DNA from 2 places in the Vibrio ziniensis genome. Region 2 is predicted to be linked to the other one. Evidence: predicted binding sites of a transcription regulator. Region 2 holds the regulator's gene; the other holds the start of a gene.
The links. The regulator CRP, encoded in region 2, controls carbon source genes, mostly activating them, when cyclic AMP is high. The targets are predictions, from matches to a motif close to TGTGANNNNNNTCACA.

Region 1: a site for CRP is predicted at 10,648-10,663, ahead of rppH (RNA pyrophosphohydrolase). Genes of this name have one in related genera too.

What each region holds. Positions count from the first base shown of each region.
Region 1 is NZ_CP049331.1:2,502,266-2,517,632, forward strand. Features, by position in the region: gene recC (exodeoxyribonuclease V subunit gamma) at 1-2,294, opposite strand, end outside; gene G5S32_RS11555 (LysR family transcriptional regulator) at 2,479-3,393, shown strand; gene G5S32_RS11560 (YebG family protein) at 3,496-3,792, shown strand; gene dapD (2,3,4,5-tetrahydropyridine-2,6-dicarboxylate N-succinyltransferase) at 4,087-5,118, shown strand; gene G5S32_RS11570 (thymidylate synthase) at 5,177-6,028, opposite strand; gene lgt (prolipoprotein diacylglyceryl transferase) at 6,053-6,886, opposite strand; gene G5S32_RS11580 (sulfite exporter TauE/SafE family protein) at 6,921-7,715, opposite strand; gene ptsP (phosphoenolpyruvate--protein phosphotransferase) at 7,725-9,974, opposite strand; gene rppH (RNA pyrophosphohydrolase) at 9,977-10,495, opposite strand; gene mutH (DNA mismatch repair endonuclease MutH) at 11,131-11,796, shown strand; gene G5S32_RS11600 (NADP(H)-dependent aldo-keto reductase) at 12,354-13,388, shown strand; gene G5S32_RS11605 (DUF1127 domain-containing protein) at 13,429-13,680, opposite strand; gene G5S32_RS21640 (hypothetical protein) at 13,837-13,962, opposite strand; gene vpsR (cyclic-di-GMP-binding transcriptional regulator VpsR) at 14,287-15,367, opposite strand, start outside.
Region 2 is NZ_CP049331.1:277,538-292,904, forward strand. Features, by position in the region: gene G5S32_RS01225 (phosphoglycolate phosphatase) at 1-544, shown strand, start outside; gene trpS (tryptophan--tRNA ligase) at 683-1,702, shown strand; gene tnpA (IS200/IS605 family transposase) at 1,907-2,368, shown strand; gene G5S32_RS01240 (NAD(P)/FAD-dependent oxidoreductase) at 2,490-3,767, opposite strand; gene G5S32_RS01245 (aminodeoxychorismate/anthranilate synthase component II) at 3,960-4,538, shown strand; gene G5S32_RS01250 (aspartate aminotransferase family protein) at 5,040-6,251, shown strand; gene astA (arginine N-succinyltransferase) at 6,337-7,356, shown strand; gene astD (succinylglutamate-semialdehyde dehydrogenase) at 7,377-8,852, shown strand; gene G5S32_RS01265 (DUF1338 domain-containing protein) at 8,988-9,782, shown strand; gene crp (cAMP-activated global transcriptional regulator CRP) at 9,988-10,620, opposite strand; gene G5S32_RS01275 (phosphoribulokinase) at 10,861-11,730, opposite strand; gene G5S32_RS01280 (YheU family protein) at 11,826-12,035, opposite strand; gene G5S32_RS01285 (hydrolase) at 12,142-13,122, opposite strand; gene G5S32_RS01290 (TIGR02444 family protein) at 13,243-13,713, opposite strand; gene G5S32_RS01295 (ABC transporter ATP-binding protein) at 13,710-15,367, opposite strand, start outside.

The DNA of each region.
Region 1 (15,367 bases), 980 kb from region 2:
TGCTGACAATATTCGAGTAATTCACTCACCAACACCGATGGAACACGCTCAGTATTGTCTTGAATGGAACGTCCAACGTAGCTGATATATAGTTTTTGCTGCGCAGAGAGCATCGCTTCCAAGAACAGGTATCTATCATCATCACGGCGTGAACGATCGCCTCTTCGAGTTCGACCATTCATTAAATCAAAGCCTTCCGGCGGCATAGAACGAGGGTAAACGCCATCATTCATTCCTAACAAACAGACCGCTTTGAATGGGATAGAACGCATTGGCATCAAAGTACAGAAGTTCACTTGCCCGGCTAAAAAGCGCTGACTAACTCGTGTACCCGACAGCTTGTTATTGAGGTATTCGCTGATGATCGCTGGCGCGATATCTTCGCAATAACCTGCATCAACCAGCTGCTCTTTTAATGAAACTAGCGTATCGCGAATGGATTTCAGCGCCATTTCACCATCCAGATCGACAGCGAAGAAATCATCAAGCAAGTTGTTCAATACTTCCCGCCAGTCATCTATCGACTGAGTTTGAGTCAGTAAGGTTCGGTAACGGCTCACGGTTTCAATAAAGCGCGCCAATTTGCCAGCAAGTTCAGCGCTCATGCCCTGAACTTCGTTATAAGGCGCATACACACTGTCGCCATGTTCAAACAGGCTGGTTGATGTCGGCATCGCGTAGCCAAGCAACATACGAGAAAGTCCAAACTGCCAGGTATTTTGATCTGTGTCTGGAAGATCAAATTCTTGAGCAGTAGTACTGTCCAATCCCCAGCGAATACCTGACTCTTCAACCCAACGTTTTACCAATTCAAATTCGCTTTCATCCAATGCAAAACGACTCATCATCGCTGGCGTTTCTAACAGCTCTAACAGCTCAGACGCCAAACAGCGAGAATGCGGCAAATTCACCAACTGGATGAAAGCATTTAAGATTGGACTCTCTTGATTGGCTGTTCGGTCTGAAATCGAGTACGGGATAAAACGTTCACCGGGCGCATTACCGAACACCGCCTGAATATAGGGGCTGTAGGCATTGATATCCGCCACCATCACAATCACATCTCGCGGCTTCAATGTCGGATCACGGTCAAACATGGCTAACAGTTCATCATGCAGCACTTCCACTTCTCGCATCGGGCTGTGGCAAGCATGAATAGTTAACGAGCCATCTTGACCGTGGATGGTCGGTTTATGAGTGCTGCTATCGAGGATGTGATCATCTTGATGCTCTTCAAGATGCAAAATGTCCGCTTGTAACTGTTGAAGTAAGGTTTCTCTAGCAATATCGATAAACAGCTCGTGCTCTTCATTATCATCTTGTGCCAGCAAATAGAGGTTATCTCTCCCCAATTTGCCCATTGATGCCAACAAGCTGTTACCTACCGCATTGCTGATATGCATTTCATCTTCGGCAACATTACTTTCAATGTCACCTTTGAGCGGTGATATTTCGCCCGTCACTGAGAGAGTTTGCCCACTTAATGCCAGTTGTTTACGACGCTGGTTTTCGATTCGAGCCAGATACTTACGGTCTCGAATATCTCCCCAGTAATGCTGACAAGGGTTAGTGAACATCAGATGCACATCAATGTGTTGGCCTAATGCTTTTAATGCGTCCATATAACGTGGAGGCAAAGAGGAAATGCCAAAGATAAACAGTCGTTTCGGCAATTTTTCAAGCGGTACATGCCCACTCGCTAGCGTTTCAATAAAACGCTGATATAAGTTGGCTCGGTGATAATGGGATTGCTGCTGTTGAATCACTGTGTAGTCGTAAAGTTGCTTCCACAAAATAGGTTGCCACGGGTGCTCGTCACCGATTTCCTCAACCGCGTTGCCATTCTCCCAAGCTTCAATCCAGTCTGGTCTATACACCAGATAGCCATCAAAAATATCTGCGATTTTTTCCGCAAGTTGGTAGAGCTTAGACTGGTCAACATCGTCTTTGAGGTAACTTTTAAGCGCAGAGAACGCTTCTAACTCCAACTGAGTCGGAAGCACTTCCATTAACTTCCACGTCATTGCCTCTTTGTTAAAGGCACTGCGTTTGGGAACGCCTGGCAGAACATGAGTGAACATTTCCCAAATAAAAGTCGCTGGTAGTGGAAAATCGATGTTGGCTGCGATTCCCAGCTCTTCTGCCAACGCCATTTTCAACCACTGTGACATACCCGGGCTTTGAACCAAGATTTGCTCTTTTTCAAAGGGATTTTCCAGCGGTGCGGCTTTGATTAGATGTACCAGCAAGATTTTTAAGGTATCGACTTTATTGGAATGGTAAACAGTAAACACAATTCACTCATGAAGTTCTCAGCTATATTGCTGTTGAGATTAGCATAAGTGTTCTTTAGTCATTAGCAATTTGCTCGATACAAGATGCAAAAGGTTAACTATTCCTCACTTACTCTTTACCTTGCTATATGTTTATCAATAACGTAAATATATTCACCAATGTTCAATAAATCTAAACATCGTAATGAGCAATATTTCTCTTAAACAACTGAAAGTGTTTACGACCATCACCCAACACAAAACCTTAACTACAGCCGCCGAAGCACTGTTTTTGTCAAAAGCAGCAGTAAGTATGGCGCTGTCAGAGCTGGAAAAGCATATTGGTCATGCGCTGTTTGACCGTGTGAATAATCGCCTAGTTCTCAATCAAGAAGGGCAGAAACTGCTGCCGCTTGCCGATGAACTGCTCAGTCGCTCTAACGCCATCGATCAACTTTTCGATGAAGACAACTCTTTATCAGGGCAACTGCGTATTGGCGCCAGTGACACCATAGGCAATCAGGTTGCCCCTTACTTACTCAGTCAGTTTCGCAACACCTATCAACACCAGCAGCAGAGTCTGTTTATTTCCAACTCTGCACTGATATGCGAAAAATTGGTCGACTATGAACTGGATATCGCGCTGATTGAAGGGAAAACCCTTCACCCTCAACTGATTTCTACTCAGTTCAGCCAAGATGAAATGTGTATTGTCTGCTCCCCTTCACACCCACTAGCACAGCAAGAAAAAGTGACATTACGAGATTTTGAACAGAGCGAATGGATGTTACGCGAGGCAGGCTCTGGCTCTAGAGAATTCTTTTTAAGAGCGGTAGCACCACGCATTGAACACTGGCATGAGGCTTTTCAGTTAAATACCACTGAAGCCATTATCAACTGTGTCTCCGCTGGATTGGGCTTTGGTTGTTTATCTAAACTGGCGGCACAATCTGCGGTCAATGATGGTCGAATCAAAATACTCAATGTTCCTCTCGATATGAAAAGGCGCTTTTGGCTATTAGTTCATAAAGAGAAATACCAAAGTCCACTGCTTAAATGTTTTATTGAATTCTGTCATCAATGGCATCAAGGTTCGGACAAAGAAAATGAGAGCTTATAGACAGATTGACAGGTATATCAGCTTTATAGTCTTCATCTAGACATTTAGCGAACAACCCTGTATAAACACACAGTAATTCAAAAGCAATTTAGAGGATGGACCATGGCTGTCATCGTAAAGTACGTGGTGGAACGCAACGGAGAAGAGAAAATGACTTTTACCTCGAAAGCCGAAGCTGACGCTTATGACAAAATGCTGGATATCGCGGACGAGCTGTTCGAACTGATCGGTAAGAGTGAACTGATTGAAGATGAAGCGAAAACGGAAGAACTAGCTATGTTCTTAGCTCAGAACAAAGAAGACGTTCTGGTCGCTTTAGGTGCGAAGCGTAAACCTACGCCACCAGCAAAGAAACCAAAAGCAGTAAAGACTGAAGACGCCGTCGACGATGCTGCGTAAATTTTGCCTATAAGTTCAAGTTGATGTCTTTGGTTATTGAACTTTGTTAGTTATAGAGCTTTGTTCGAAGAACCGCTGCTTAGACAGCGGTTTTTTTATATTGTTTATTCCCTGTTCCATCCAGAGAGATATATCGTTAAAAAGACAAAAGGTATCGTTCTACGGACTTATTCCTTTTTTGCTCTTTTATCAGTGAAAAAGTCTCTTTATGATGACCATCAGATTATTAATGCAGCGGCTTAGCTCAACAAGTTGTCTGCTATACCCTATTCAAACATAATACGGAGAGCAAACATGGCGCATTTTGCACTTGGTTTCGGTACGGCGACTAAAAACCGTGATGGAAAAATTATCGAAGCATACTTCCCTGCACCAGTTCTAAATCCAAGCGACGCTTTAGTTGCTGACGTAGCGGCTATTGCTGGTTACACAGATGGCAATCAAGCTATCGAAATCTCTGCTGAGCAAAGCGCGAAGCTAGCAACCGCGTTTGCTGATAACGGTCAAGTTGTTAACGCTTCATTCGCAGAAAAAGCGGCAAGCTCTGCTCAACCACTCGTGCTTGTTGTTTTAGCCGCAGACGAGAAACCTCAATCAGTATCTGAAGGCTTCCTGAAACTACAACTTATTTCAAACCGTCTAGTGAAGCCACACGGCACAGTGCTTGATGGTATTTTCGGTCTACTGCACAACATCGCTTGGACAAACGAAGGTCCAATCGATCTACCTGAACTGACAGAGCGTCAAATTGAAGCGCGCCTAGCAGGTCGCCCTCTGACTGTCGATTGCGTAGACAAATTCCCTAAAATGGTGGATTACGTGGTTCCAGCAGGTATCCGTATCGCTGATACTTCTCGCGTACGTCTTGGCGCACATGTAGGCGAAGGCACAACTGTAATGCATGAAGGTTTCATCAACTTCAACGCTGGTACAACGGGCGTGAGCATGGTTGAAGGTCGTATCTCTGCTGGTGTACTAGTAGGTAATGGCTCAGACATCGGTGGTGGTGCATCTATCATGGGTACATTGTCTGGTGGCGGTACTGTGGTTGTTTCTATTGGTGAAAACTCACTACTAGGTGCAAACTCAGGTCTTGGTTTCCCACTAGGCGACCGTTGTACTGTTGAGTCAGGTCTTTACGTAACAGCGGGTACTAAAGTACGTATGCTGGATAAAGACGGTAACGAAGTAGAAATCGTAAAAGCGCGTGATTTAGCTGGCGTATCGGACCTTCTCTTCCGTCGTAACTCTCAAACTGGTCAAGTTGAGTGTCTAGCTAACAAGTCTGCTGTTGAACTGAACAGCGAGCTTCACAGCAATAACTAATCTGTTGCTCTGAGATCGAAAAAGGCGCATTAAGCGCCTTTTTTATTTCTGTCTGATTTTAGACCGAAAACGGATACTGGATTGGGTCATGGAATTCGTAACCCGTGACTTCGAAATCATCCATAGTTACCCATGTTTCCAAATCTTCCAGTGATTTAATCTCTGGGTTGATATGGAATTGAGGCGCTGCAAGCGGCTCACGTTTCAGTTGCACGTCACGCATCAACTCTAATTGGTCTTCATAGATGTGCGCATTCACAATCTTGTGGAATGCTTGCCCCGGTTTTTTACCTGTAATCTGAGCCATAATCGCAAGAAAAACATAGACTTGAACCATATTAAAATTCAGACCGAGTGGGACATCACATGAACGCTGCGTGCTGTTCAAATAAAGAGTATCACCCAGTAGTGAAAAGTGATGACTGTACATGCATGGACGTAAACAGCCCATATGGAACTCACCTGGGTTATAGAAATTGAGAATTTCACCACGGTCGTCCACACCACGCTTCAAATCATCAACAATTTTCTTTAGCTGATCGATATGACCGCCATCCGGTTTAGCCCATGCACGACCTTGGACGCCATATACACGCCCCATGTCATCTTCACCTTTACGGTAAGGATTATTGAGCCAAGCTTCGTTGAGGTTTGCGTTCGCATCCCAAGTTTTTGTACCCAGTTTGCGGAAATCTTCCGCGTTATCGTACCCGCGGATGTAACCGAGCAGTTCTGCTACCGCAGCTTTCCAAAAACTCTTACGAGTAGTAACGAGGGGAAACTGATTGTTGGCAACGTCATAAGTTAAGTCAGCGTTAATAACGGTAAGACAACGTTTGCCAGTGCGCTCATTTTCAATCCAAACGCCTTCATCAACGATTCTCTGGCAGAGATCCAAATACTGTTTCACAAGATACCCTTACTTAGTTGCAACTTACTTATTTTTAACTGATTTAGTGATTACGTTGTCTTTATACAATCCACGCTTATACGCCCAAACCATCATCAACACACCTAGCACTATCATCGGCAGAGATAATAGTTGTCCCATTGACGCGATACCGCCAAGAAGAAGACCAAGCTGTGCATCTGGCTCACGAACGTATTCGACAAGGAAGCGGAATGTACCATATCCTGCTAGGAATAGCCCTGAAACTGAACCAAGCGGACGAGGCTTTTTGATAAACCAGTTGAGAATAAAAAACAGAACCACACCTTCAAGAGCCATTTCATAAAGCTGCGATGGGTGACGAGGAAGTGGACCGCCATTTGGGAAAACAAATGCCCATGGCACATCCGTTACACGTCCCCACAGTTCACTGTTCATAAAGTTACCGAAACGTCCCATACCTAAACCGAAGGGTACAAGAGGAGCAACAAAATCCGCGACGCCAAAGAAAGTGCGACCATTTCTTCTCGCATACCAAATCATTGCAGAGATAACACCTAACAAGCCACCGTGGAATGACATTCCACCAGTCCAAACTTTAAATAGATAAAGAGGGTCAGCTAAGAACATGTCAAAGTTATAGAACACCACGTAGCCGACACGTCCGCCAATCACTACCCCTAAAAACCCGGCAAATAGTAAATCGGACACTTGCTCGCGGCTCCACATGCCTTCTGATTTATCCGCGCGACGATTAGCAAGCCACATAGCAAACAAAAAGCCAACCAAATACATCATTCCATACCAACGTACAGAAATAGGCCCGATGGCTACTAGGACGGGGTCAATATTTGGAAATTGGAGATAACCCTGAGACATAAATTACGTTCTCTTCTACTTAATAAAAAAGGAATTACTGAACCAACATAGTTACAGCAACAAACATGAGAAATACAGCAAAAATTCGTTTCAAAGATGCCGTTGGAAGTTGTGTCGACAGTTTTGCACCAATACGCGTTGTCATCATTGAAGTGACAGCTATAGCCACTAACGCAGGAAGGTAGACATAGCCCCAACTGTATTCAGGCAAATCCGTCACCTGATAACCACTGACAACAAACCCAATCATGCCGGATACAGCGATACCAAAACCACAAACAGCGGAAGAACCCACGGCTTTGCGCATTTCAACTCCATGGCGATTCAAAAATGGCACAGAAAGAGAACCACCACCCACACCGACAAGGCTAGAGATAATACCAATGCCACCACCACATAACGCAGTAATCATTGCGTTTGGCATAGGATGATGTGAAAGGATCTTAATAGAACGAAACATTTGCCAACTGAGCATCATAATAATGATGCTAAACACTTTCGGCAGATATTGATGTGGAATCCAGTCAGCAACCGTCGCGCCAAAATAGCCTCCAATCAGTACGCCTGGCATTAACCATTTAACAGCAAACATGTCTACATTGCCGAGTTTTAGATGACTTAATGCGGAAGAAAATGACGTTAGGATGATGGTGGCTAACGAAGTAGCTAACGCCATATGCATGAGAATTTCTGTCGATATACCCACACGAGGTAATAGAAAAACCAAAGCAGGTACAACGACCAAACCACCGCCAATCCCAAGTAAACCAGCGAGCACGCCAACAACAGACCCCAATAACAAAAATAGAGCCAGTAATTCGAAATTCACATCTAATTCCTATTTCTTGCCAGCGCGAACAAAACCTGAAAGTCCTTGTTCTTCAAAATAATCGAGCATCATATTGTAAATATCTTTGCCATAAGGCTGCACCACGGCTTTGTCAGCAAGTTCGGTCAATTGTGACATTTTTGCATGTCGCACCAGGTACTTTACTTTGGCAACGTTGGCGGTGTTCATACTCAACGTGGTATATCCCAAACCGATAAGCAACAGTGCGCCAATCGGATCACCCGCTAACTCACCACAAACACACACAGGAATATTGTGTGCGGCACAAATTTGCTGAATTTGCTTCAACGCCATAACGACGGCTGGATGCATCGATTCATAGACATCAGCAACTCGGGAATTGTTCCTGTCAACAGCCAACAAATATTGGGTTAAGTCATTGGTACCAACAGAAACAAAATCAATTTTATCGGCGATTAAAGGTAGCAAGTAAAGCATGGATGGGACTTCTACCATAATGCCGATTTCAGGCATAACAATACTCGGGTCTAACTTTATCGCTTCTTTATACGCTTGGTGAATCAACCTAAGAGCATCATCCAACTCTCTGGTACCTGAGATCATAGGTAAAAGAATGCTGAGGTTGTTGTGCGCTTTGCTAGCACGCATCATGGCTCTAAGCTGGATGAGGAAAATATCAGGGTGATCTAGGGTAAAGCGAATACCCCGCCAGCCTAAAAATGGATTGTCCTCTTCTATCGGCAAATATGGCAAAGGCTTATCGCCACCGATATCCAGCGTGCGCATCACCACTCGCTTATCAGGGTAAGCATTCAGAACACTACTGTATTGCTGGATCTGTTCTTCTTCAGAAGGAAAGCGATGTTGCAACAAGAATGAAAATTCGGTTCGGTATAATCCGACACCATCAACACCTTGATTAATGGCGATATTAGTGTCAGCGCTGAGGCCAGAGTTCAACATTAACTCTATGTGAGAACCATCTTGAGTGACAGCAGGTTGGGCAATCGCCTCATTCACCATCTTCGACAGTTCACTTTCTTCATTTGCCAACGCACGATATTCAGAAAGAATGGACTTCGCTGGTGAAATAAAGACCTTGCCACTGTAACCATCAACGATACCGGTTTTTCCGTTGATATCCTTGAGGTTTATAGAAACCCCCATTACCGCAGGGATCCCTAATGCTCGTGACAAAATTGCCGCGTGCGAGTTAGCAGCCCCTTCAATAGAAACGACGGCTAACAGCTTATCTTTGGGCAATGCTGCGAGAATGGTAGCGGTCAGCTCTCGAACCACCAAGATGATCGGTTCTTCTAGCTGATGCTGTTCTTGCTCTGTATTGTGCAAGAAGAATAATAAACGTTGGCCGAGCTCGCGGATGTCTTGTGCACGTTCACGAAGATACACATCGGACATACGTGCGAATCGATTCGAATAGCTTTCCACTACTTGGCGTAATGCCCAATCGGCTCGGTCACCTTTTTGGATCTGCGCTTTCAGATCTTTACGCAGCATAGGGTCATTCAAAAGGTGGGTAAACAGGTCGAAGATCGCCAAAGCTTCTTTGTTGATATCACTGTCGAGTTTTTTGCGCATTTTGCGAAAATCACTCAAAGCGCTCTCAATCGCAAGAGCTAACCACTCTTGTTCACGGTCGATATCTAACGTCGATGCAGGGTACACTTCCGAAAGCTGAGGCTGAGTGTCATCCCACCAGAACTCACCGATCGCAACCCCAGAAGAGGCACCAACACCAGTAATCGATTGTTGCTTTTTCTTATTGAGCAACCATTGCCCTTGAGTCTGAGCGTGCGCAACAATAACTGCAAGCTGGGCAGCTAAAGTAACAAGGAAAGAGACTTCCATTTCACTGAATGAACGTGGAGTCTTCTGTTGAACAACCAGAACACCAAGTACCTGTTTACGGTAGATAATGGGAGTGCCAAGGAAAGAGTGATAAACCTCTTCCCCCAGTTGTTTGAAGTATTTGAAATTTGGGTGTTTAGACGCTTCTGCTAAGTTAATAGGCTCCGCTGAACGTTTGACTAGCCCTACCAGACCTTCTTCAAAACCGATATGAATTTTATCGCCTTTGAACTTCAGACCTTGGGTCGCCATTAGTTCTAAACGCTGCATTTCCTCATTAGCTAGATAGACAGTACAGCACTCTGTTGCCATAGCGCTGCACGTTTGTTTTACAAAGATATCTAACGCCTGATTGACGTTCTCTACCTTTGAAACTTGTTCCACTATCTCCCTAAGTTGAGAAAGCATGTCTATCCTCTTTTATTCTTGCGTTTACCTTTAACTTTCCGCTCTTTAAACGGCATCGCTAATGAAGCAAACTCCTTCATTGCACGACGATATACATCACGCTTAAAAGACACCACTTGTCTCACTGGATACCAGTAACTCACCCAGCGCCAACCATCAAATTCAGGGGAACTGCCACGTTGCATGTTAATCTTCGATTCATCACTTTCCAAACGTAGCAAGAACCATTTCTGTTTTTGTCCAATACAGACAGGTTGAGAATCCCAACGAACTAAGCGCTTTGGTAATTTATATCTTAACCAATGACGACTTGTCGCAATGATTTTCACATCTTTCTTAGTTAACCCAACCTCTTCGTAAAGCTCTCTAAACAAAGCTTGTTCAGGAGTCTCACCTTCATCGATTCCCCCTTGTGGGAACTGCCATGAATGTTGTCCGTATCGTTTCGCCCAGAATACCTGACCATGGTTGTTACAAATCACAATACCTACATTGAGTCGGTAACCATCGCCATCTATCACTGGCAAACCTCTAGTAAAACCTGTAATTGTTCTGATTTTTCCACATATCCCCAATATGAGCAAACTTACTAATGTGATTCACACGATATTTATCGTCGACAACCCCTCGATAGAATGTTTTTTGAGCAAAAAATAAGTTATCAACAAAAGAGTGAGAGCTAGACCACATTTATTCACGATTTCTGTGAATAACCATGTGAAGAAGACTGATAACTGTGTAAAAAAAACACTCCCCTAATAAATACCTCAAACAAGAACAATATGAAAATAGTATATTTATCTTTAATAAACATACTGTTAAAAACAAACAATGGAATATATGCATAATTTAGCCACTGCTCTATTTTTTGATCACTCAAACAGGTTAAAGATCAACCAATCTAACTGTTATCCACACAGCCAAGAAAAAATAGCTGAAATTAGCACCAACAGTGTGGTAAACGACTGTACAAACCCCTGTTTATTCATACATGAATGTATTATTTCATCTTCTTTTATGTATTTTTTGTGGATAACTCACTAAAAGATCATATTTTACCCACTATGCTCATTCTTCCATCAAGATCCTTTATTGCTATATTTTTGCTACAATCGCCGTTTTCATTCTCAATGATTAGGTTATTCAGAGACAGGCAATGAAACCAGAACCGCAAAGCGAACAAGAGCTATTAGAAAGAGCTTGGCAAATAGCTGGAATGAGTTATCAACAACTCGCTGAAGAAGCCAATATGATCGTCCCTCCGGATCTTAAGAAGGATAAAGGCTGGGTTGGACAATTACTAGAATGGCATTTGGGTGCGACAGCAGGGAGTAAACCCCAGCAGGATTTTGAAAACCTTGGCATTGAACTGAAAAGTATTCCTATCAGCTATAGTGGCAAGCCTTTAGAAACGACCTTCGTCTGTGTCGCTCCGTTAACTGGTGTGCATGGCCTTACTTGGGAAAATAGCCATGTGCGAAATAAACTGTCTCGCGTACTTTGGGTTCCCGTTGAAGGTGAACGTGAAATCCCCTTAGCTGAACGACGAGTTGGCTCACCTTTGATTTGGAGCCCATCTCAGGAAGAAGAAGATCAACTTAAAGCTGACTGGGAAGAGTTAATGGAATTCATTGTGTTAGGCAAAGTTTCGCAAATCACGGCCAAACATGGTGAAGTTCTTCAACTGCGCCCAAAAGCCGCCAATGGCAGAGTATTAACGGAAGCTTATGGCTCGAATGGAAAGCCAATTCGCACTCTTCCTCGCGGCTTCTATCTAAGAACTCAGTTCACTGCCAATATCCTGCAAAATCACTACGCTTGATTTACACATATACTTAAACTGCTGGAATATCAGATGGCGGCAAGTAAGTGAATCCCTATGAGCATAGATTTACTATGTGATTAGGGTGAGCGAACATAGCCAGCACAGCTACAACTTCAAAGCGAAAAATCATAGAGCTATTCATTGATCTTTTGGATCCTCCTCTCCTTCTTATTAATGATCGGCTTTGCTCGAATGGGAGAATCAATATCTCTTATACAATCCTAAATAAAAATATGACCAGATTAAGTATCGGTGTAACAGCGAATGGACATCGAACATAAACACGCATCAATTCATCCATGAAGCTCCGCTGAGCCATCTCTGACCCGAAGGGTTTGCTTATCAATGGCCATTCACTGATCTGTTAATTTTCCAGATTGGAATTAGTCAATTGAGTAAGTGATAAATAAAATTCATTTCCGTTTCGAAGCAATATTCGCTTATAGTAAAAATCATCTTATAAAAAGCTGTTTTAAATTCAGTGCTATATCTAGAACCTAGTTAACAGCAACAATTTTGAAACGGCAGAATCTAGAGTTAGACAAGGAAGTGCTATGCAATATACCAAACTGCCACACTCAACCTTAGAAGTGAGTAAACTCTGTTTAGGAACCATGACGTTTGGCGAACAAAACACTCAAGCCGAAGCGTTTAGCCAGCTCGATTATGCTCTCGAACGTGGTATTAATTTCATTGATACTGCTGAAATGTACCCAGTACCAGCGTCATTGGAAACACAAGGCAAAACAGAAGAGTACATTGGTAACTGGATAGAAAAATCAGGCAAACGTGAAAAAGTCGTTCTTGCTACCAAAGTTTCGGGACCAAATAGAAATACACCGATTCGCGAACATATGGCGCTTGACCATCGAAACATACATCAAGCCATCAACGATAGTCTTTCTCGCCTAAAAACCGACTACATCGATTTATACCAACTGCACTGGCCTCAACGTCAGACCAATACTTTTGGCCAACTGAACTACCCATATCCAGACAGTCAAGAAGAAGTAACTTTAATTGAAAGTCTAGAGGCATTGAATGACTTAGTACGCATGGGGAAAGTTCGTTATATCGGCGTATCAAACGAAACTCCATGGGGGCTGATGACCTACCTACGTTTAGCAGAAAAACACGATTTACCTCGCATGGTTACTATCCAAAATCCATATAGTTTACTCAATCGAGCATTCGAAGTTGGCTTGTCTGAAATCAGTCACTTTGAAGGCGTAAAACTACTAGCATACTCACCGTTAGCTTTTGGTGCGCTAAGTGGAAAGTATCTCAATGGTGCGCGACCAGATGGTGCTCGTTGCAGTTTATTTGAACGCTTCCAACGCTATTTCACTCCACAAGGTTTAAAAGCAACCGAAGCTTACGTGAACTTGGCTAGAGAATTTGGTTTAGATCCGGCACAAATGGCATTAGCGTTTGTTAATCAACGTCCATTTGTCGCTTCGACCATACTCGGAGCGACAAATTTGGAACAGTTAAAAACAAATATTGATAGCTTGGATGTTGAATTAAGCGAAGAACTGCTGCTTAAAATTCAAGAGATTGGGACTACCTACTCCAATCCTTGTCCTTAATTGATAACAATGGGGCTAGAGCAGCGGCTAGCCCCTTTTATCACGTCGGTATTCGTAAACTTAATACTCGACGGATATGACGAACATGGCGTTCTGCTTTGGCTTCAATTGGAACACTCACACCAATAGGGCGACCGTCTGCTTCTAAGCCAATATCTCTCAATAGATGAACATTGTGCCAAGGTAAATCGTAGCGGCTACGACGTACTTTTCGCTTCCATTCTCTCTCTTCTCGACGCAAATCTGCACGAACCAAAAATGTGGCTAGTTTTATATAAATTGAATGACTCATGGTATTTCTCCAGTTGGTTAAATCACTTGATTTAACGAGTAAACTGGGAGAAACAGCGACTAAGTGATAAAGCTACGACTGGATGCTATTAAGGTAGGACTACCTCTAAACTTAGCTGCTATTTCTTCCGCAGCCTGATTAGAGGTTACGGATTAACTACATATCTTTGTCTTGTTTGCTGATTTTTCGATCAGACATAGACGCGGTCATATCCGCAGCAATAAAGGCGGAATCGGACACATTAAAGGCGCAGACTGTATGAACAGATACGAAATGTTTCATAATGCGCCTCCAAGCAAAGTAATTAATCCAAAATTTAGTGTTTTCAGTAAGCTAGGCTTACGGTTAAATAATATGCAACTGAGGCATTAATTCAACCCCCAATCCATTAAATAAACAAAATAAAACCAATCATCTATTCACTGTCACAATACAACAAACCAAATGAAACATTTCAACACTATTTAACCAATATGAAGAATAATTAACCAAAACAAAGGCCACCCATTGGTGGCCTGTTCTTCAAGCAGTGGTTGCTACTGTTATATGATGAAATTCATCTGCATCATTTGGTACATCTATTTCATACCAGAAGGTAAATGAGCATCAATAAGTAGTGTCTGTAATCAAGTTATGTTTGTTCAGCAAACGGTACATAGTTGCTCGAGAGACTCCTAATTCCTTAGCTGCGACAGAAACCTGACCTGAGTACGACTCCAACACAAGCAGCAGTGCATCGCGCTCTGATCGCTCTCGAATACTTTTCAGGCTTCGCTTACCATCGCTACGCTTAGGCAGTTCAAGATGAGATTCATCCAGCACGACCGTTTCAGACATCAATACCACGCGTTTAATCTGATTCATTAACTCACGAACGTTGCCAGGCCAATGATAACGAGTCAACGCACGCGTTGCATTTTCAGAGAAACTTCTCACTTGGGCGTTATACTCTTTCGAATACAGCTGCAAGAAATGACGAGCTAAAATCGCAATGTCTCCTGCTCGTTCTTTCAAACTCGGTACGTTGATTCGCAAAACGTTGATGTAGTGATAGAGCTCTTCATTGAAGTTACCGTCGATCAAAGCTTTTTCAATATCAGATGAGTTTGCTGAAAGAATGCGGACATCGACTTCTTTCACCCCGTTGGGAGTCTCAACCGTCCCTTCCTGCAAAAAGCGCAATAGATTCAATTGTTGGCTTTTCGGTAAAGTTAGAATGTCGTTCAGAAGAACAGTACCGCCGTCGGCTTGCAATAAAATAGGCACATCATGCCCATCGTTGCCAATGCCAAACAGTTCACTCTCAATTCGGCTCTCTGACATCGCTCTACAGTTAACCGACATAAATGGCTTCTGGGCTCGTGCTGACGTTTTATGAACTGCTTTCGCAACCGTTTCTTTACCCGTACCACTTTCACCATAAATCAAAATGCTGACATCGGTCGGACCAATACGCTTGATTTGATCACGTAGACGTTTCACTGGAATGGATTCGCCGATCAGCCCCATATCACTATTAGAGCCATAGTGAGGCCATACTTTTTTCTCCAGTTTCAACATACCAAGCTGGTGACCAATAGTACTTAATAGCTGGGCATCTGGGATTGGTGCGGTGAAAAAGTCGATACAGAAGTTCACTATGAACTGGCAAATAGTGTCAGAGCTCAGCTGCGATTCCCGAATGAAG
Region 2 (15,367 bases):
CGTTGGTAATGGTGCCGATATTCTTATTGGACGATCCCTAAGCCGTAACCTTGTTGTTGACCCTGCCTTGGATAAAGCCGTACATGCCAAAGCTCGAGAGCTGTTTGACGATTTTTATGAAAAGACCGGTCACAAACTTAGCCACTTATACAGTAATGTAAAAGAGACTTTATCATCTCTACATCAAGCGGGTTTTACTTTGGCGTTGGTGACCAACAAACCGTCTAAATTTGTTCCGCACGTGTTGGAACAGCATAATATTGCTCAGTTCTTTACTGACGTGATTGGCGGTGACACCTTCCCGAATAAAAAGCCTGACCCAATGGCTTTAAATTGGCTGTTGGAAAAGCACCAAGTTGATGCGAGCCAAATGCTAATGGTTGGTGATTCGAAGAACGACATCTTAGCGGCAAAAAATGCAGGTTGTGCATCATTTGGTTTAACTTACGGTTACAACCACGGTGAACCAATTGCCAATGCAAACCCAGATTATGTCGCTGATGATATTGCACAATTGCTCGATGTTGTTGCGGTTTCAGCATAAAAACTATTTTCTTAACTAGAAAAATACTCGTTAATGAGTACACTGCTAAATCGCGCTGAAATAATCAGGTTGTAAACCGATTCAGCGCGTTAGATTGTTTGACCTTATATTCTTATCTGTAACAAGGAAATCATACCCATGAGCAAACCCATCGTATTGAGTGGTGTTCAGCCATCTGGCGAACTAAGTATCGGTAACTACTTGGGTGCTCTACGTCAATGGCAACAAATGCAAGACGACTACGATTGCCAATACTGCGTTGTTGATTTACATGCAATTACGGTTCGTCAAGAGCCTAAAGCCCTGCATGAAGCAACTCTAGACGCATTGGCGATTTGTTTGGCAGTTGGTGTTGATCCGAAGAAGAGCACGCTTTTTGTTCAGTCTCATGTACCAGAGCATGCTCAACTTGGTTGGGTGTTGAACTGTTACACACAAATGGGTGAGCTGAGCCGTATGACTCAGTTTAAAGATAAATCAGAACGTTACGCGAACGACGTAAACGTCGGTTTGTTTGATTACCCTGTACTCATGGCAGCAGATATTCTGCTTTATGGTGCACACCAAGTTCCAGTGGGCAGTGACCAGAAGCAACACTTAGAGTTGGCGCGTGATATCGCAACGCGTTTTAACAACATCTATTCGCCAGAAGCTCCAATCTTCACAATTCCAGAGCCGTACATTCCAACGGTAAACGCGCGTGTGATGAGCTTGCAAGATGCGACCAAGAAAATGTCTAAATCAGACGATAACCGTAAAAACGTTATTACTCTGCTAGAAGACCCTAAGTCGATTATCAAGAAGATCAATAAAGCGCAAACAGATACAGAGACACCACCACGTATTGCTCACGACGTTGAGAACAAAGCGGGTATTTCTAATCTAATGGGCTTGTACTCTGCTGCAACAGGTAAAACGTTTGCAGAGATCGAAGCGCAATATGCTGGCGTTGAAATGTATGGTCCGTTTAAGAAAGACGTCGGTGAAGCATTAGTGGCTATGCTTGAACCTGTACAGGCGGAATATGCACGTATTCGTAACGACCGCGAGTATTTAAACAGCGTAATGCGTGATGGTGCTGAGAAAGCATCGGCTCGTGCACTGCAAACGCTGAAGAAAGTATACGAAGCAGTAGGTTTTGTGACTCGTCCATACTAGATTCGACTTTCGGCAAGAGTTGGAATAAACACGTAAGGCCAGCATTTGCTGGCCTTTGTTTTGTATAGAGAAAACCCCCAGCTAGGCTGGGGGTTCCGTAAAGCTTACAGCTATAAATCAGTTATATAACCCCTTTCAATTTGATAAAAACGTCTTGTGGTCTGGCAACTACAAGAGTTAATTAAGAATTGAAAGGGGGTCCCAATGGGGGACGAAAAGAGCTTAGCGCACACGCGCTGGAACTGTAAATACCACATAGTCTTTGCACCGAAATATAGAAGACAAGTGTTCTACGGAGAAAAACGTAGAGCAATAGGTGAAATATTGAGGAAACTATGTGAATGGAAAAATGTGAACATTCTTGAAGCGGAATGTTGCTCGGATCATATCCACATGCTTTTAGAAATACCGCCCAAAATGAGTGTTTCAGCGTTTATGGGGTATTTGAAAGGTAAAAGTAGCCTAATGCTTTATGAACGATTCGGGGATTTGAAGTTTAAATATCGGAATCGTGAGTTTTGGTGCCGAGGTTATTATGTAGATACGGTAGGTAAGAATACGAGCAAGATACAGAATTACATAAAGCACCAACTAGAGCAGGATAAAATGGGAGAGCAATTGTCGCTCCCGTATTCAGGTAGCCCGTTTGCGGGCCGCAGGAAATAGTCATATGCAAATGTCAGATCACTACGCGCCTGCTAGGGCGCTGCCAGTAGGAGAGCCTTATAGGCGCATATGAAAAACCACCGGCTATGCCGGTGGATACTTTTTTTTATCTGTTGTTTTGCTATTGCTCTTTAGTTCGGGTAATTCCAGCCGCCTTGAGAATGTATTTCTCGTAGATGGGTTCGCTGGTGCCTTTTTTCACTTTATAGAGGAAGTATTTCTCATAGGCTATCTTCGCGATATGTACCCATTGTCCCATGGACGTCCAGTTGGTATTGCGTGGTGGGTTCTGTGGTAGAGCAATAAATGCAGCCCCTTTATCGCCCATGTCGGCCAAGCAAAGTGCATTCAGTGTCGGTTTAGTATGCATTTCTTCGCCTTTTTCTAGGCTAAGAATGTTCTCTACGATGGCAGTGGTCATCGATTCAATCATGAAGCCTGTCTTCGGCGCGCCGACAGGGACTGGCGTTTCTTCTAATGGTGGGATCGCAACGCATACGCCTGCCGCAAATATTTCCGGATAAATAGGGCTGCGTTGGAACTGGTCAGTAATCACGAAGCCTTTGGGATTACAAAGCTCAGGAACAGCAGCTATAGCTGGAGATCCTTTAAATGGAGGTAAGAACATCGCCATCGAGAAGGGAAGATGATGGTCAAAATCCACTTCACCTTTACGATTTAGTTCCTCGATATGCGCCATACCTGATTCAAACTCTTTGACCCGAGAGTTACATATCCATTTTATTCCGCGTTCACGAAACTCGTGTTCCATTAATGCTTTTGAGTCCCCGACACCACCTAACCCCATATGACCAATATAAGGTTCACTGGTGACAAAAGTAATTGGTATTTTGTCTCTAACTTTGAGCTTACGAAGATGTGTCTCTAGCGAGAGAACGTATTCATAAGCAGGGCCGAAACAGCTTGCTCCTTGCATTGCTCCTACAAGAACAGGGCCAGGTTTTTTCACTAACTCTTGTAGCGCCTCGTAAGACTTCACGGCGTGATCGACAGTACAGATTGAGTTGGTATAACCGTTGTCTGGGCCGGAACCCGTTATCGCTTCAAAAGCGAGTTTTGGACCGGTACAAATGGCTAAATAGTCATAGTTGTATTCGTTACCGTCCCCGGTCGTTATCCGTTTTTCTTTGGCAAATATTTCAGCAACGCCAGAGGTATTAAAGGGAATGTGAAATTTTTCGACGTAAGGGCTCAAGTCGAGTACGACCTGTTCTTTGGTTCTTTCTCCTAATGCTACCCAAGGGTTGGATGGAATGAAGTGAAATTCTGGGCTTTCATTAATAATCATCACTTCATGGTCTTTAGGCAGTTTTTGTCTTAATTCATAAACGATAGACATACCGCCTAAACCGGCTCCAATAACGATTGTCCTTTTCATGCTCTCATCCTCGTTTGTTTATTAGTTTTATCTAAATTAATAGTAGCTAATTAATCTTGAGCGCGAGAGGGTTGTTTAAAAAATGTGCACTGAGAGAGGTTGCTGATGTAACGCAGGTAAACTTATTGATTGAATCTTAGCAATGGATTCGTAGAATGCGGGTGGTTTTCATTGCAATAGAGATTTTAGCTTATGCTACTCATCATAGATAACTACGACTCTTTTACTTATAACTTGTACCAGTACTTTTGCGAGCTGGGTGCACAAGTCAAAGTGGTGCGTAATGATGAGATTTCATTAGAGCAAATTGAAGCATTGGCGCCTTCCCATCTTGTTATCTCTCCCGGACCTTGTACGCCCAATGAAGCAGGTATATCTCTAGCTGCAATTCAACATTTTGCTGGAAAATTGCCTATTCTCGGTGTTTGTCTCGGACACCAAGCCATAGCCCAAGTTTTTGGTGGGGAAGTCGTTCGAGCACGCCAAGTCATGCATGGAAAAACATCGCCAATTAAACACAATGGCAAGAGTGTTTTCGCAGGTTTGAATAATCCCCTCACTGTGACTCGTTACCATTCTTTGGTAGTGAGGACTGACTCTTTACCAGACTGTTTTGAGTTGACCGCATGGACTGAGTTACCTGATGGCTGCTTGGATGAAATTATGGGCTATCAACATAAGAGTCTACCGATTGATGCGGTTCAGTTTCATCCTGAGTCAATTAAAACAGAACAAGGACATGAACTGCTAGCTAACTTCCTGCGTCGTTAAAGTATTTATCAAAAGTCACTAATAAGCGATCGGATGTAAAGCCTAATTTCCAGTTCTAATTACTGTATAACTAGTACTAACGGAGTAATTACCACTGTGGTTGTGATTTTCTGTAGTAAATCGATGAAATTTTCCTGACGGCGATCACTATTCTTCACTTTCCTAATGTCAAATGTAAGATTTGTCTCTGGTGAAATTTTATTCGTGATACTTGATCCAGATTTCACCGAATACCTTATTCCTTATAGGGTTCTGCCAATTATTTTGTGATGAAACGTAGAAATTACTTCATAAAAGCATTGGCTTGTTGCATAAATACTCAACAGTAGTGTCATTTATTAGCCTGACAAAGGCTGAAAAAGGATAATTCACTATTGAAATGGTTAATATTTTGTAAATACAATGCTGCACTAACTAAAATGCAATACAAAATATCAAGGTTATATTTTTGTAGTTAGGTCGACGATCTACAAAGCATGCGGTATTAAAAAGGGACGAGCAATGACAACTGAAATTAATGTAGAACGCGGTCTGTTTGACGAGGTAATGGTACCTTGTTACAACCCAATGGAATTCATCCCAGTAAAGGGACAAGGCTCTCGAGTATGGGACCAACAAGGAAATGAGTACATTGACTTTGCTGGTGGTATTGCCGTGAGTTGTTTAGGTCATTGTCACCCTGCGATGGTTAAAGCGTTAACTGAGCAAGGCAACAAGCTTTGGCATCTAAGTAACGTAATGACAAACGAACCAGCACTTCGTTTAGCGAAGAAACTGACTGAAATCAGCTTTGCAGAAAAAGTATTTTTCTCAAACTCTGGTGCAGAAGCAAACGAAGCAGCACTGAAGCTTGCTCGCCGCTATGCAGCAGATGAATTCGGTCCAGAAAAGTCTGAAATCATTGCATTCAAACAAGGTTTCCACGGTCGTACTTTCTTTACTGTAACTGTTGGTGGTCAAGCTGCTTACTCAGATGGTTTTGGTCCAAAACCGGGTGACATTACTCACCTTGAGTACAACAACGTTGAAGCACTACGTTCACATATCTCTGACCGCACTTGTGCTGTGATGATCGAACCACTTCAAGGTGAAGGCGGTATCGTATCTCCAACGCCAGAGTTCATCCAAACAGTTCGCGAACTTTGTGATAAACACAACGCGCTATTGATCTTTGATGAAGTTCAAACAGGTAACGGTCGTACTGGTCACTTCTTCGCATATCAAGGTCTAGGTATTACTCCTGATATTCTAAGCACAGCTAAATCTCTTGGCGGTGGTTTCCCTATCGGTGCAATGCTTACCACAACTAAGCTTGCAGAGCACTTCAAACCAGGTACTCACGGTTCTACATATGGCGGTAACCCGCTAGCATGTGCGGTTGCAGAAGCGGTAGTGGACATCATTAGCCAACCTGAAACTCTGGCTGGTGTGCTTGAACGTGAAGCGTTATTCCGTGCAGGTCTAGAGAAGATCAATGCTAAGTACAACTTGTTCTCTGAAGTTCGTGGTAAAGGTCTGCTGATCGGCGCTGCGCTAAACGAAGAGTGGCAAGGCCGTGCTCGCGACATTCTTGTTGCAGCAGGTAAGCAAGGTCTAATGATTCTAATGGCGGGTGCCAACGTAGTTCGTATGACCCCATCATTAGTAATCGAAAAAGAAGAAATTGAAGAAGGCTTAGCGCGTTTGGATAAAGCCATCGCATCGCTAGTGTAAAAACTAAGCTATAAGGCTCACCGATTAGAGTGAGCCTAAAAGGGCCTAATGATTAGGCCCTAAATGCATCTGGAGGGAAGTATTGATGCTAGTTGTACGCCCAATTGCCATATCAGATTATGAGGCGTTGCACACATGTGCGGTTGAATCTGGTCATGGTTTCACTTCATTACCGGTTAACGAAGAGCTGTTAACCAACCGAATCAAACACTCTGAATACAGTTTTACTAAGCCTAACGTCACCTCGCCATCGGACGAAGGTTATCTTATGGTGGGTTTCGATTCAGAAACGGGTGAAGTGGCTGGGACCACGGGAATTGAAGCTGCTGTGGGCTGGGATGTTCCGTTTTATTCTTATCACATCAGCACCATAGTGCATTCATCACCAAAGTTGAATGTAAACAATGTGGTTAAGCTACTGACGTTTGGCAATAACTACACAGGTTGTTCAGAAATCTGCACATTGTTTTTGCGCCCTGAATTTCGCCAAGGTCTAAACGGCAAACTGATGTCGAAATGCCGATTCTTGATGATGGCTGAACATCCACATCGATTCTCTAAGACTATTTTTGCTGAGATGCGTGGCGTCTCGGATGAGAATGGCAATTCACCGTTTTGGCAGTGGCTACAAGAACACTTCTTCTCAATTGACTTCACCATGGCTGACTATCTGACAGGGATAGGCAAGAAAGGCTTTATTGCGGACTTAATGCCTAAATTGCCAATCTATATCAACTTGCTTAGTAAAGAAGCGCAAGCTGTGATTGGTCAGGTGCATCACAAAACTCGCCCTGCTCTAAAATTGCTTGAGAAAGAAGGGTTCACTTGTCGCAACTATGTCGACATTTTTGATGCGGGTCCAAGCGTAGAGTGCGATATCCATAACATAGACTCAGTACGCAACTCCGTCCGTGTCAAAGTCATTGTTGCGGAGCACTCTAGCTCACAAGACTTTTTAATGTGTAATTCGTCGTTTGAAAATTTCCGAGCGACCGCCGCAAAAGCAGCATTTAACCGTGAAGACGGCAGCGCAATTATCTCGCCAAAAGTGGCCAAAGCCCTAAAGGTTGATAATGGCGACTTTATTCGAATTTTGGCTCAGTAAAAGAATCTAAGGAACACATCATGGCTCAGTGGGTAGCAGGACAACAGTGGATCGCAGGACAGTGGTTAGAAGGTAAAGGTGAAACCGTTTCTTCTTTAAGCCCGTATAACGATGAGGTCATTTGGCAAGGTCAAGGTGCAACACAAGAGCAAGTTGAAGACGCCGTTGCTTCTGCTCGCAGTGCATTTGTTAGCTGGAAAAAACTGCCTTTCGCCGAGCGTGAAAAGGTTGTACTTGCTTTTGCCGAAAAGATTAAAGAGAACAGTGAGCAAATTGCAGAAGTTATCGCAAAAGAGACGGGTAAACCGATTTGGGAAACTCGCACTGAAGCTGCAGCGATGGCGGGCAAAATTGCTATCTCTATCCGTGCGTACCATGACCGCACTGGTGAAACCGTGCGTGAAGCGGCGGGTAACCAAATTGTATTGCGTCACCGTCCTCTAGGCGTTATGGCGGTATTTGGTCCTTACAACTTCCCTGGTCATTTGCCAAATGGTCATATTGTTCCTGCGCTACTAGCGGGTAACACAGTGGTATTTAAGCCTTCTGAGCAAACTCCATGGACTGCTGAAGTAACGATGAAACTTTGGCAAGCGGCTGGTCTGCCAGCAGGTGTTATTAACCTTGTACAAGGTGGTAAAGAAACCGGTATCGCTCTAGCTCAATCAAAAGGTATTGATGGTCTACTGTTTACTGGGAGTGCCAATACGGGTCATATCCTACATCGCCAATTTGCGGGTCAACCAGACAAGATGCTCGCTCTCGAAATGGGCGGCAATAACCCAATGGTGATTTCTGAACAGTTTGGTGACCTAAGCGCGACGGTTTATACAATCATACAATCTGCATTTATCAGTGCCGGTCAACGTTGTACTTGTGCACGTCGTCTATACATCCCTGTGGGGGCGAAAGGTGATGAGTTGGTTGCTCGCTTAGTAGAAGCAACGAAGAAGCTTCGTATGGATCAACCATTTGCTGAGCCAGCACCGTTCATGGGTCCACAAATCTCTAAAGCGGCGGCAGACTTTATTTTGAATGCACAAGCTCACCTTCAATCTCTGGGCGGTAAGAGCCTTGTTGAAGCGCAAAGTAAAGGTGCTGCTTTTGTATCACCGGGCATCATTGATGTTACGCCAATCGCCCAACTACCTGACGAAGAATACTTCGGCCCATTACTGCAATTGGTGCGTTACGAAACACTAGAGCAAGCAGTAGAACTGGCGAACGATACTCGTTTTGGTCTGTCTGCTGGTCTTGTGACTACCGACGATGCCGAGTGGGAATACTTCGTAGACCACATTCGTGCAGGTATCGTTAACCGCAACCGTCAGCTAACAGGTGCGAGTGGCGATGCTCCATTTGGTGGCCCTGGGGCTTCAGGTAACCTACGTCCAAGCGCATTCTACGCAGCGGATTATTGTGCATACCCAATGGCGTCAATGGAAGGTTCTGCAACCGAGCTTCCTGCGACACTAAGCCCAGGTGTAGAGCTATAACAAAATTATTCAGGCTTCACGAAAGGTGAAGCCTGTTTACTAATAACGTCAGAATAAATAATCACTTAATAGTACTTGGCTTAAATAAGCTTTTTCCAATCCAATACGTCGTGTTCATGCAGCCAAGGAGGCACTATGACGCCAGAAGTTCTGTTTCAATCACTGTGGAATGACTACATTACTCGCCTTTGTCCTTCAGCCGATAAAGTTCATAGCTTGCTAGAAGAAGATGAAGCGCTAATCAATGACCATATTGCACTACGAACCTTCAATGTTGCGCCTCTTGGTCTAGAAACGTTAGCAAAGCCTTTCTTAGCTCTCGGCTATAAAGCGGTTGGTGACTATGTTTTTGAAAGCAAAAAGCTGGTCGCTAAACACTATGAGCATCCAGATCCGCTTCAGCCAAAAGTATTTATCAGTGAGCTGAAAGTAGAAGAGTGTTCACCACAGTTACAAGAGATTGTTGCCAAATTGGTTGCGAAGGTAGATGTAACAAAGCTCGAAGGCGATGCATTCCTTTACGGTGGTCGCTTATGGGATATTAGCTTTGCTGATTATCAAGTGCTAGCGCAAGAGAGTGAATACGCCTCTTGGTTAGCGGCTCATGGCTATGGTGCGAATCACTTCACGGTTAACGTTAATCAGCTCAAGGCATTTACTGAAGTGAAACAGGTGAATGATCATCTGCGCAATGCTGGCTTCACCATCAATGAGTCTGGCGGTGAAGTCAAAGGAACTCCTGAGGTTCTACTTGAGCAGTCTTCAACCATGGCAGATAAGGTATCCGTAACCTTCAGTGACAGCACTGAAACGGTTCCTGGTGGTTTCTACGAGTTTGCTAAGCGTTATCCAATGGCGAATGGAGAGCTTTATACAGGCTTTGTTGCGGCATCTGCAGATAAGATTTTTGAAAGTACCGATAGTAAATAGAACTGGATAATTTTCCTCCATTTCGAAAGGAGAAGAGTAATACCATTCTAGATAAAAATGATCAGATTGAGCATCGACGCCCATTCACTGATCAAGAAATTTTCCAGAATGGTATAGAGACCTGTGACTGAGAGACAGTAGAAAAAGGCAGAATAAAAAAGCCACCGCAAGGGTGGCTTTTGAATTTTTGTAATAGCGTTAACTATTAGCGAGTTCCGTAGACAACGATAGTCTTACCGTGAGCTGAAATTAGGTTCTGCTCTTCAAGCATCTTCAGAATTCGACCAACTGTCTCACGTGAACAGCCAACGATTTGGCCGATCTCTTGACGAGTAATCTTGATCTGCATACCGTCTGGGTGAGTCATTGCATCAGGTTGTTTCGCTAGGTTAAGTAGCGTCTGAGCAATACGGCCTGTTACGTCTAGGAACGCAAGGTCACCAACTTTCTGGCTTGTTACTTGTAGACGGCGAGCCATCTGACCTGAAAGACGCATCAAAATATCTGGGTTTACTTGGATAAGCTGACGGAATTTCTTAAATGAAATTTCCGCAACTTCACATGGAGACTTAGCACGAACCCATGCTGTACGCTCTTGACCTTCTTCAAACAAGCCAAGTTCACCGATGAAATCACCTTGGTTTAGGTAAGAAAGGATCATTTCCTTTCCTTCTTCATCTTTAATCAGTACCGCAACAGAACCTTTAACAATGTAGTACAAAGTTTCTGCTTTCTCGCCCGCATGAATTAGCGTGCTTTTTGAAGGGTACTTATGAATGTGACAATGTGAAAGAAACCACTCTAATGTTGGGTCGGTTTGAGGTTTACCTAGAACCATAATATCTCACTTCCTCTGCAGGGTACGCTTGCTGCTATCCATATTTAGCAAAGCTTAAAATAGGATTACTAGAATAAGAGGACTTTATGGTCGCTGCAAGCTATCTTATGTTTCGGTTAAGAATAGTATCCTTTTTCGGCAACTTTTTCTTGATTTTAATCGTGTCACTGCCGCGATTTTGTACGCAAAAATGTGCACATGGTCACGGTATCGAAACTAAACTCTAAAACAGTGTTTCGATTAGCCAATTTTCCCTGTCTCAATGAGTTGTTGTAGGATTGGTCTTACTATTAATTCCATAGCAAAACTCATTTTTCCACCTGGCACAACAATGGTATTGTGACGAGACATAAATGATCCATCTATCATTGCCAGTAAATATGGGAAATCGACATTTTTAATGCCTCGTAGGCGAATGACTACAAAACTTTCGTCCAGACTAGGGATACCTTTGGCATTAAGTGGGTTAGAGGTATCAACAGTGGGGACTCGCTGGAAGTTGATGTGGGTGCGTGAAAACTGCGGCGTAATGTAGTTCAAATAGTCGTCCATTGAACGAACGATGGAATCCATGACCGCTTCGCGAGAATGACCTCTGTCGCGTGTATCTCGAACGTATTTCTGAATCCACTCAAGGTTGACAATGGGCACCATGCCTATCAAGAAATCGACGTGCTGAGCTACATTGACTTCGCCGTCTACCACGCCACCGTGTAGACCTTCATAGAACAGTACATCGGTATTGGTTGGCAGGTCTTGCCAAGGCGTAAACGTACCGGGCATTTGATTATAGGGAACCGCTTCATCGAAGGTATGCAAGTAGCGTCGAATTTGACCTGTTCCGGCTTTACCGTATTGGCGGAAAAATTCGCTTAAAGTAGCAAAATCGTTCGCTTCTGGGCCGAAATAACTAATATGGCGACCCTGTTCACGGGCTTTACGAATTTCAATGTCCATTTCAGGGCGAGTGAAGCGGTGAAAGCTATCACCTTCAACCCAAGCGGGTTTGACACTCATCATATTGAACATTTTGCGGAATGCTTCTGACGTTGTAGTAGTGCCTGCACCTGATGAACCAGTTACGGCAATAATTGGGTGTTTTGCTGACATGACTAACCTTGTCCATAAATCCTAAGATAAGGCGCTGAAACATTGTCATCGCCCAAGCTGCAGCCACTATACCATGGAATTTCAGTTGTCACTGATTATCGATTAGTAACTTTGATATCAACACTTTCGTGTAACTCTGAATAAACGATAACCGCTTCACCACTCCTTAATAGGGCTTTTATTTGGTCTACTTTGTGCTTCAAAGAGATCTCAACTTCGCCGTAATCAGTCCCTTCTCTGAGCACAAACTCGCTGATGAGATTGTCTAACGTTTCGGGTGCAATTTCTTGCCAAGGTACGATCATAATTTACTCGTAAATCTAAATTGTATTGTTGCTGACTATAAAGAGTACGTTAGCTTATTACTTATTTACAGGTCTGCTATAACGCTTTATTGATCATGATGAAGGGTCATACTTCAATATCTTTTAAGCTTGCATAGTAAGCAGGTAATGCTTTTTCTAACCAAAATTCTGGTTTTAAAATACTTCCGGACACGAAACCGACGTGCCCACCTTGCTCAAATAAACGATAGTCGATGTTGTCAGGCAGGATAAATTTGGGAATCACAGCATCGTTCATAAATGGGTCATCTTTGGCATGAATGATCTGAGTCGGGACTTTGATTTGCTGTAGCTTATTGATGCCAGAGCACTTCTCATAATAGTCTTGTGAGTCCTTAAATCCATGCAGTGGTGCAGTAATTAAATCGTCGAAGTCGCTCAGGTGAGTGACACGTTTAATGCTTTGATAGGAAAGCCCTAATTCACCTTTGAGCAGATGGTGCTTTTTCATTGCGCTGTTTTTTAGTGAAGAGACCAGATAGCGGCGATAAACTTTGGAAAATCCGTGCTCAATGCGCTGAGCGCAAGCGGCTAAATCCAAAGGCGCAGAGACTACTGTCGCAGCAGTAACTATAGGGTCTTGGTTATAATCAGCCAAATAGTTGACTAACATATTACCGCCTAATGAAATACCTGTTGCGATAATGGTGCGATTTGGGAAATGTTCTCTCAGATATTCCAGAACAAAGCGAGCATCTTCTACTTCACCTGAATGGTATGCACGAGCCAGATTATTAGGCTTACCGCTACAGCCGCGAAAGTGCATCATGACCGATAACCAGCCATCTTGGGCGAACGCCTGCATTAATCCATTAGCATAAGGACTGTAAAAACATCCTTCCAGGCCATGAAATAAAATGAAGATAGGCTTTTTAGATGCACTTTCGTTATGCGCGTCTTCGCTCCATGCAAGATCGAGAAAATCACCGTCTGGCGTATCTAATGTTTGCCAAATAGGTTCGAATAACGCTTTCTTACGAATAAAGCGTGGAACTAATGTTTGTAGATGCGGGTTCTTCAAGCCTGTAGCGGCAACAAATTGGGTCATTGTCCAACCATCAAATGGATATAGTTATCTTTGCTTATCTAATTCTGCAGCGTGGGCTACTGCAACTTCAAGTGGTCTTGTTTATATTGAGTATATACGCAATTAAACAAGCGGGAATGTTCAGCGCTTTGGAGCGGGTTTGGCGAACTGCTGGGCAAGGTTTTCTGCGCCAAGTTGTCGACAGTAACGCTGTGTCAGAGGGGCATCTTCATTATTAATCAAGGTAAGACTATTAATGCAATCCACTAAATCTGACTGCTGCTGTTTTTCTAACTGGAGTTCAAACTGCAGTGCTTCACGATACAAGGTATCAGGCAGTGTTTTTTTTAGTTTGCGGCGCAATTCTCTGTAGCTATGCAGCAGTGTTTCTGAGCGACTGATACATTCGCTCACTGTTTGCCAATCTTGCTCAAAAAAGGCAACTTGCTGCTCATCAAGCCATTTGAGCAGCAGAAGCAAATTTACATTGCCGTTGAAATGGTTTTGCAGGTGTAAGCACGCCTCTTTAACTTCTCGAACGCTGTAGTACTGCAAACTGAATTGCCATAGTCGCTCCAACGTAAGTGAAATTCTGACGTGCTCTTGGCTCATTGACTGTTGAACTCCTGTTCCATTTCTTCCAGCGTCTCTTGCTCGCTCATCCAGTCCATCTCGATCTCTTCGAGTTCGCTCTTGGCTTGGGCTTGGATTGCGAGAACTTGGTTAAGTTTAGCTTTGTTTTCTGCATCATACAGTGAGGACTCCGATAATTGTTGTTCAGAGTCTGCGATAATTTCGTTCAACTTATCCATTTTCGCTTCGAGTTGTGTCAGCTTTTTGCGAATTGGTGCAGTAAGCTTACGCAGTTCCGCTTCACGGCGTTTTTGATCTTTCTTCGCAGCAGCACTGTTAGCGTTGTCTTTGGGCGCAACTTGAGCTTGTTGCTCTTTGCGTTCTGCTTTTTGTTGCTCCTGAAGCCATTTGTAGTAATCGGTTAAATCACCGTCAAACGGTGCGACTTGGCGATCATGGACCAGATACAAATCATCGGTTGTTGCACGCAATAGGTATCGGTCATGGCTGACGATAACCATGGCACCTTCAAAACTTTGTAGCGCAAGAGTTAGCGCTTGGCGCATGTCCAAATCAAGGTGGTTGGTTGGTTCATCGAGTAAGAGCAGGTTTGGTTTTTGCCACACAATCAGAGCCAACACTAGGCGAGCTTTTTCACCGCCGGAGAATGGACCGATTTTTTCCAGTGCTTTATCGCCATTAAAGCCAAAACTACCCAGATAATTACGCAGTTCTAATTCGTTTTTCTCTGGTGCGATTTGCATCATATGCTGCAAAGGTGTCTCTTCAGGATGAAGCGTTTCAAGTTGGTGCTGAGCGAAGTAGCCGATCTTCACACCTTGCGAATAAGTCAGATCGCCACCTTGCGGTGACAACTCATTGGATAGCAGTTTAATTAAGGTTGATTTACCAGCACCGTTACGACCAAGCAGACCGATACGGCTACCCGGAACCAAATTAAGGCGAATCTTCTCTAGGATAAGGTTATCGCCGTATCCTGCGCTTACATCATCCATCATCAGAATTGGGTTCGGAAGCGCTGAAGGCTCGCGAAATTCAAAGCTGAATGGGTTATCAAACTGAGCCGGCAGCACCTTCTCCATTCTTTCCAGAGCTTTAATACGACTTTGAGCCTGACGAGCTTTAGAGGCTTTGTAGCGGAAGCGGTCGATGTAGCTCTGCATGTGGCTCATCTGCTTTTGCTGCTTCTGATACATGGCTTGTTGCTGCAACATTTTCTGCGCTCGTTGGTTTTCAAACGATGAGTAGTTACCTGTGTACTCGTTGAGCTTTTGGTTTTCGATGTGAATGATGCGATTGATGATCGGATCGAGGAAATCACGGTCGTGAGAAATCAGAATCAGGGTTCCCGGATAGCTTTGTAACCAGCGCTCTAACCACATAACGGCATCTAAATCTAAGTGGTTGGTTGGTTCGTCGAGAAGAAGTAAATCTGAACGGCAGATCAGAGCTTGAGCAAGGTTGAGGCGCATGCGCCAACCACCAGAAAATTGAGTGAGGTTCCATGACATTTGCTCTTGGCTAAAACCGAGACCATCAAGTAGTTCAGATGCACGAGCGCGGATGCTGTAACCGCCAATTGTTTCGATTTTTCCGTGTAGCTCGGCAACAAGAGTGCCGTTATCGGCATGCTCTGCATCAGTGAGTTGACGCTCTAAATCGCGATATTCTC